2 linked regions of the Saccharopolyspora erythraea genome follow. The protein of the gene in region 1 interacts with the protein of each later gene in a pairwise test. Links are inferred from orthologs where the notes say so. Each region holds a gene or a part of one and is shown on either strand. Other genes may lie near its edges. The genes, in order: HUO13_RS35210 and dnaE.

Region 1 (3,210 bases):
TGCGAGCCGTCGGCGAAAACCTGGCCGAGGATGCGTCCCAGCGGCGGGCCCCACGGCTGGGCGAGGACCTTGCGCACGACCGCCTGTTCCAGCACGGCCTGCACGTCCTCGTCGCGCAGGACCTGGACCGCGCCGCGCACCGCGGTCGCGAGTTCCGAGGTGACCCGCTCGGCGTGGTCCTGCTCGCTGAGCCATCCGCCGAGCCGCTTGCTGATCTCGGCTCGACGCAGCTTGTCGCGGACCACGTGCTCCGACAGGAAGTTGGTCCCGACGAAGTCGCCGAGGCTGCGCCCGAGGGTGTCCTTTCGGGTAGGGATGATCGCGGTGTGCGGGATCGGCAGTCCCAGCGGACGGCGGAACAACGCCGTCACCGCGAACCAGTCGGCCAGGGCGCCGACCATTCCCGCCTCGGCCGCCGCCCGGACGTAGCCCGCCCAGGCCGCCCCGCCGTTCTCCTGCCAGCGGGCGATCACGTAGATCAGGGTCGCGACCAGCAGGAACCCGCCGGCCACGGCCTTCATCCGCCGCAGGCTCCGGCGCTTCTCCTCATCGGATACCGCAGTACGCTGCACACTTCGATTGTGGCAGTGTTCAGACCCTGACCTCGCGACACCGCTCGTAACGGACATTTGGTACGCGGATCAAGGCGCAACCACGGCCCTGACTCAGGCAGCAGCCTCGCGGCCGTCGTTGCGATGGTGCCCCGACGACTGCCACATCCGTCCCCGGTGGCGGGGTCCGCCGAGGCCGATTGGCGGTGCGAAGCCGCACGTTCGGCATCTGCTGATCCCGGGCGGTTTCGACTACGCTGCGGCAACGTGCGTACTCCTGCTCTCACCGCCCGGCTCCGACCGTTCACTTCCACGATCTTCGCGGAGATCACCGAGCTCGCGAGGCGGACCGGGGCGGTCAACCTCGGTCAGGGCTTCCCCGACACCGACGGTCCCGAGGGCATGCTCAGAGTCGCGCAACAGGCGATCGCCGACGGCGTGAACCAGTACCCGCCGGGCGCCGGCGCGCCCGAGCTGCGCGGGGCGATCGCCGCGCACCGCCGCAGCCGCTACGGCATCGAGCACGACCCCGAAGGCGAGATCCTGGTGACCGTCGGGGCCACCGAGGCGATGTCGGCCGCGATGCTCGCGCTGGTTGAACCCGGCGACGAGGTCGTGCTGATCGAGCCCTACTACGACGCCTACCCCGTCGCGGTCGCGATGGCCGGAGGCGTGCGCCGGACCGTGCCGCTCACGCAGGGACCGGACCACCGCTTCGTGCTCGACGTCGACGCGCTGCGCGCGGCCGTCGGGCCGCAGACCCGCGCGCTGGTGCTGAACTCTCCGCACAACCCCACCGGAACGGTGTTCACCGACGACGAGCTGGCGGCGATCGCCGATGTCTGCCGCGAGCACGACGTCATCGCCATCACCGACGAGGTCTACGAGCACCTGCTGTTCGACGGGCGCAAGCACAAGCCGCTGGCGACCCTGCCGGGCATGGCCGAGCGCACCCTGTCGATCTCCAGCGTCGGCAAGAGCTTCAGCGCCACCGGGTGGAAGATCGGGTGGGTCTGCGGACCGCGGGAGCTGGTCGCCGCGGTGCGCGCCGCCAAGCAGTTCATCACCTTCGTCGGCGGTGCACCGTTCCAGCCCGCCGTCGCCCACGCGCTCCAGCACGAGCTCGACTGGGCCGAGCAACTGCGGCTGGACCTCCAGCGCAAGCGAGACATGCTCTCCGACGGCCTGGCCGAAGCGGGCTTCGACGTGCTGGCCAGCGAGGGCACCTACTTCATCTGCGCCGACGTTCGCCCACTGGGCTTCAGCGACGGGGCGCAGCTGTGCCGCGAGCTGCCCGAGCGGATCGGGGTCGCCGCGATTCCGGTGCAGGTGTTCTGCGACCACCCCGACGCGACCAGGCACCTGGTTCGCTTCGCGTTCTGCAAGCGCGACGAGGTCCTGAACGAGGCCGTCGAACGGCTCCACAAGCTGCGCTGACATCAGCGTCCTCCGCATCCGAGGCACACGAACCCGGATTCGCCGTGTGCCGCCTGCGCCTGGGCCAGTGCCGTCGCGGGCGGCACCCCGCGCCGCAGCGCGGAGTGCAATGCGACCATGACCTCGGCCGTTCGTTCGTCCGGAACCGGGATCACGCTGGCGATCACGGTTGCCGTGCCGCGGCCGAGCAGCGCGGCGGCCAGCCCGCTGAGCTGGTCGCAGGGGCTGATCGCCGACTGGCCGACCTCGCACGCCGAAAGCACCACGGTCGTCGGACCGCGGTGCAGGCGGTCCAGGTCGTAGCCGTAGAGCGGACCGTCGGCGAGCTCGAGGCAGGAGAGCAGGGGCTGGTCGCCGCGGAACCGGCCGTGGGCGGCGACGTGCACGGTGCCTGCTCCGTCCACTGTGTCCAGAACGCGTTCGGCCGTCGCGTCGGCTCCCGTGAGCAGTTCGCCACCTGCGGCCGCGTGCAGGTCGGCGACCTCGCGCTCGGCGTGCTCCAGGCCGGGCCCCGCGACCCAGACCTCCCGGGCCCCGGGAGTGGTCTCGGCGATGTCGGCCGCTCCGCGCAACCAGCACCGCAGCGAAGGCGCGACGGTCACGCCCCGCCCGCGCAGCGGGGGTAGCGCCGCCCACGGAAGCGCGTGCAGGCTGCCGGTGGGCACGACCACGAGCGGGCGTCCCCTTTCCAGTTCACCGGCGACCGGCCCCAACACCCGCTCGGCGATGATCTCGGCGGACCCGAGCACCCAGCCGTCGAACATCGCACGGACCGCGCTGTCGGGCTTTTCCGCCTGCCTGGACAGGAAATTGCGCAACCTCGCCACCTCGCCCACCACGGCGGACTCGGCTCCCAGCGCGTGCAGCCGCACTACTCCATCCACAATGGACACAGCGCGCAGCCGACCGTCGACGGTGAAGAAGTTGAGCAGCACCGCGTCACCGAGCTCGGCGACGACATCGCCGAGCTCCCAGCGGCCCCACGCACCCTCGGTGGCACCGTTGACCAGCATCGCGCGACGGCGCACCCGGCCTTCCAGCGCCTCGACCCGCCGCAGCGCGGCACCGTTCCTGGAACCGCGCGTGTCCGCCACTGCCGCGCGCAGCTCGACCAGCGAGCGGCGCAGTTCCGGATCGGCAGGCGGTTGCAGCGCCCGGCGCTGCAACGCGCTGGCACGTGCGCATTCGGTCCAGCGAAGCACCAGCTCCGGGTCGCCGACGC
Region 2 (4,437 bases), 6.0 Mb from region 1 along the record:
CGACGTCGCGGACGTCCATACCGAGCCGGCCGGCGATCTCATGCACCGCTGCGCGGCCCGTCTCGGCGACGACGCTGAGCAGACGAACGTCCACGGGATCAGGGGCAGCCACGTCGGCCCACGCTACCCGCTCCGGCCGATCACCGTGCGAACGGCACTGACTTTCGGCGCCCGCGCGAGAGGCTGTCCTCGAACTCTTTCGGCGCCCGCGCGAGAGGCTGTCCTCGAACTCGTATTGCGTAGCGGTTCCGGTGGCGGAACCTCAGTGCCTCTCTTCGAACTCACCTTGTCAGCGGAGCCGGTGCGGAACCTCAGGAGCCCTCTGGCTATCGCCCGTGCGAGAGCCGCCGGAGCCCGCGCGCGACCCCGCGCCGGACCGGCGGTGTGACGCGCCGGAGCGGATCCGCGCAACGCCAGGGGACATCGCCGATCCCGTCGGCCGCTGGAGTTAGGCTGGCACCCTCTCCCGCCGGTACCGTTCGCGAAGGAGGCCCCTCCGTGCCCGTCGACCCCTTCGTCCACCTGCACGTGCACACCGAGTACTCGATGCTCGACGGTGCGGCGAAGGTCGGAGCGCTGTTCGCGGAGGCGCAGCGGCTGGAGATGCCCGCGGTCGGCATGACCGACCACGGCAACATGTTCGGCGCCGACGAGTTCTACCAGCAGGCGAGGAAGACCGGCATCAAGCCGATCATCGGCATCGAGGCCTACCTGGCGCCCGGCAGCCGCTTCCACAAGAAGCCGGTGTTCTGGGGCGAGGCCAAGCAGCGCGGCACCGACGAGTACGGCGAGGGCGGCGACGTCTCCGGTGCCGGTGCCTACACCCACATGACGATGCTGGCCCGCAACGCCACCGGGCTGCGCAACCTGTTCACGCTCTCCAGCCGGGCGAGCATGGAGGGCCAGTACCGCAAGCCGCGGATGGACCGCGAGCTGGTCGCCGAGTACGCCGAGGGCATCATCGCCACCACCGGCTGCCCGTCGGGCGAGGTCCAGACCAGGCTGCGCCTGCGCCAGTTCGACGAGGCGATGCAGGCGGCGTCGGACTACAAGGACATCTTCGGCGCCGAGAACTTCTTCCTGGAGCTGATGGACCACGGGCTGCCGATCGAGCGGTCGGTCCGGGAGGGCCTGCTCAAGATCTCCAAGGAGCTCGGCCTCAAGCCGGTGGCCACCAACGACAGCCACTACGTCACCGCCGACCAGGCCGAGTCGCACGGCGCGCTGCTGTGCGTGCAGTCGGGCAAGACGCTCAACGACGAGAGCCGGTTCAAGTTCGACGGCGACGGTTACTACCTGAAGTCCGCCGAGGAGATGCGGGAGTACTGGGACTCCGAAGTTCCCGGTGCCGCGGACAACACGCTGCTGATTGCCGAGCGCGTTGAGTCCTACGAGGACGTCTGGTCGTTCCAGGACCGGATGCCGCGCGTCACCGACGGCAGCGGCAAGACCGAGCGCCAGCTGCTGGAAGCCGAGGTCGAGCAGTACCTGCCCACCCGCTACCCGAACGGGCCGACCCAGGAGTGCCTGGACCGGATCAAGGTCGAGCTGGACGTGCTCGACACCAAGGGCTACTGCGCGTACTTCCTGGTCGTCGGCGACCTGACCCGGTGGGCGAAGTCGCAGGGCATCCACGTCGGTCCGGGCCGCGGTTCGGCCGCGGGGTCGCTGCTGGCCTACATCCTGCACATCACGAACCTGGACCCGCTGGAGCACGGCCTGATCTTCGAGCGGTTCCTGAACCCGGAGCGCGACTCCCCGCCCGACATCGACCTCGACTTCGACGACCGCCGCCGCGACGAGGTGCTGCAGTACGCGATCGACAAGTACGGGCGGGACAAGGTCGCCCAGGTCATCACCTTCGGCAAGATCAAGACCAAGGCCGCGATCAAGGACTCCGCGCGGGTCCACCACGGCCAGCCGGGCTTCGCCATCGCCGACAAGATCTCCAAGGCGCTGCCGCCGCCGATCGCGGCCAAGGACATCCCGCTGTCGGGCATCGTCGACCCGCAGCACGAGCGCTACGCCGAGGCCGCCGAGGTCCGCAACCTCATCGAGACCGACCCGTCGGTGTCGCAGATCTTCGACACCGCGCGCGGCCTGGAGGGGCTGATCCGCAACGCGGGCGTGCACGCCTGCGCGGTCATCCTCTCGTCGCAGCCGCTGATGGGCACCGTGCCGCTGTGGGCCCGCGACGACGGCTCGATCATCACCGGCTGGGACTACCCGTCGTGCGAGGCCATCGGCCTGCTGAAGATGGACTTCCTGGGGCTTTCCAACCTCACCATCCTCGGCGACGCGCTGAAGATGGTGAAGGCCAACCACGACCGCGAGATCGACCTGTCCAACCTGGGTCTGGACGACGCGAAGACCTACGAGCTGCTGGCACGCGGTGAGAGCCTGGGCGTGTTCCAGCTCGAAGGTGGCGGCATGCGCGAGCTGCTCAAGCGCATGCAGCCCACCGAGTTCGCCGACATCGTGGCCTGCAACGCGCTGTACCGGCCGGGCCCGATGGAGGTCAACGCCCACAACGACTACGCCGACCGCAAGAACGGCAAGAAGCCGGTCGAGCCGATCCACCCCGACCTGGACGAGCCCCTGAAGGAGATCCTGGCCGAGACCTACGGCCTGATCGTCTACCAGGAGCAGATCATGGCCATCGCGCAGAAGGTCGCCGGCTACAGCCTCGGGCGAGCCGACATCCTGCGCCGCGCGATGGGCAAGAAGAAGAAGGAGGTCCTGGACCAGGAGTTCGAGGGCTTCCAGGCGGGCATGCGGGAGCAGGGCTTCCGCGACGAGGCCATCGACAAGCTGTGGGCGACGGTCCTGCCGTTCGCCGGGTACGCGTTCAACAAGTCCCACGCGGCCGGTTACGCCCTCGTGGCGTACTGGACGGCGTACCTGAAGGCCAACTACCCGGCCGAGTACATGGCCGCGCTGCTGACCTCCAACGGCGACAACAAGGACAAGATGGCCGTCTACCTGGCGGAGTGCCGCCGGATGGGCGTGAAGGTGCTGTCGCCGGACGTCAACGACTCGCTCAACGACTTCAACGCCGTCGGCTCCGACATCCGGTTCGGCCTGGGCGCGATCCGCAACGTCGGCACCAACGTGGTCGCCTCGGTCGCCAAGGTGCGCGGGGAGAAGGGCCGCTACAGTTCGTTCACCGACTTCCTGGACAAGTCCGAGACGGTGGCCTGCAACAAGCGGGTGATCGAGTCGCTGATCAAGGCGGGCGCCTTCGACTCCCTCGGCCACACCCGGATGTCGCTGGCCCAGCACCACGAGGCGGCGGTGGACGCGGTCATCGGGCTCAAGCGCCAGCAGGCGCTCGGCCAGTTCGACCTGTTCGGCGGCGGGGACGACGCCGGGAGCGAGGACTCCTCGTCGCCGCTGGCGCACCTGCAGTTCACGCCGGACGAGTGGCCGCGCAAGCAGATGCTGTCCTACGAGCGGGAGATGCTGGGCCTCTACGTCTCGGCGCACCCGCTGGACGGAGCCGAGCGGCTGCTCGCGCCGTACCAGGACACCGGCATCGCCGAGCTGGTCGGCGGTGAGCGCGAGGCGGGCAAGGACCAGGTCAAGATCGCCGGGATGATCTCGGGGATCCAGCGCCGCATCAACAAGAACGGCCACCCCTGGGCGATCGTGACCCTGGAGGACCTCGACGCCAGCGTCGAGGTGCTGTTCTTCCCGAAGTCCTACGAGATGTTCGCCGACTGCCTGGTCGAGGACACCGCGATCGCGGTCAAGGGCCGCATCAACGAGCGCGAGGGCACCATCAGCATCTTCGCCTCCGACGCGGTGCCGGTGGACATCTCGGCGGCCGAGACCGACCCGGGCACCAGCCCCGCGTTCGTGATCAAGGTGCCTGCCAGCAGGGTGGACCGGTCGCTGGTCGCCGAGCTCAAGCGCACCTTGCAGGCGCACTCGGGCACGGTCCCGGTGCACGTGAAGCTGCAGGGGCCGCGCGGGGTCACCCGCCTCGCGCTGTCCAGCGACTACTTCGTGTCGACCGAGAACGGGCTGCAGGGCGAGCTGAAGGGGCTGCTCGGCGCGGGGTGCTTCGAGACGGTGCTGTGAGCCGGCGTGGGGCCGCGAGTCCGCTTCGCGCCCCGCGTCCGCTTCGCCCTCCGCGGAAGCTGAGAGTGCTTTCAGCGACCGCGTGACAACCGTCAGTGATATGGGTTAACTGGAGACCGGCCGCCAAAACGCCGAGCTCGGAAGGTTTGCCCATGACCACCGGTGAAGTGCCCGACTTACTGGCTTTCGACGACGCCTTCGCGCAGGACCGGCACAACCGGTACGCGCGGATGCGCGAGGAGCCGGTGCAGCGCATCCGGACGGTGAACGGCCTCGACGCGTGGCTGATCACCCGCTACGAGGACGTCAAGCAGGCGCTGCTGGACCCCAGGATCGCCAAGGACTTCGGGCGCA

Evidence for each region.
Region 2: the proteins of HUO13_RS35210 (region 1) and dnaE interact in binary tests that used the Escherichia coli proteins (3 or more experiments, as listed by UniProt). The link is inferred for Saccharopolyspora erythraea from one-to-one orthologs.

Annotation. Positions count from the first base shown.
Region 1 is NZ_CP054839.1:7,831,677-7,834,886, forward strand. What follows is about bases 1-2,903. They hold HUO13_RS35210 (pyridoxal phosphate-dependent aminotransferase), read left to right. Parts: upstream 1-818; coding sequence 819-1,988; downstream 1,989-2,903. Other genes in these bases: HUO13_RS35205 (DUF445 domain-containing protein), read right to left, coding at 1-521; HUO13_RS35215 (CHAT domain-containing protein), read right to left, coding at 1,991-2,903. Outside these bases: more of HUO13_RS35215, read right to left, coding at 2,904-3,210. UniProt on the Escherichia coli protein: Shows aminotransferase activity with methionine and histidine as substrates, and to a lesser extent also with phenylalanine.
Region 2 is NZ_CP054839.1:1,845,503-1,849,939, reverse strand. What follows is about bases 154-4,283. They hold dnaE (DNA polymerase III subunit alpha), read left to right. Parts: upstream 154-498; coding sequence 499-4,083; downstream 4,084-4,283. Other genes in these bases: HUO13_RS08520 (cytochrome P450 family protein), read left to right, coding at 4,236-4,283. Outside these bases: HUO13_RS08530 (AsnC family protein), read right to left, coding at 1-112; more of HUO13_RS08520, read left to right, coding at 4,284-4,437. UniProt on the Escherichia coli protein: DNA polymerase III is a complex, multichain enzyme responsible for most of the replicative synthesis in bacteria. This DNA polymerase also exhibits 3' to 5' exonuclease activity. The alpha chain is the DNA polymerase catalytic subunit.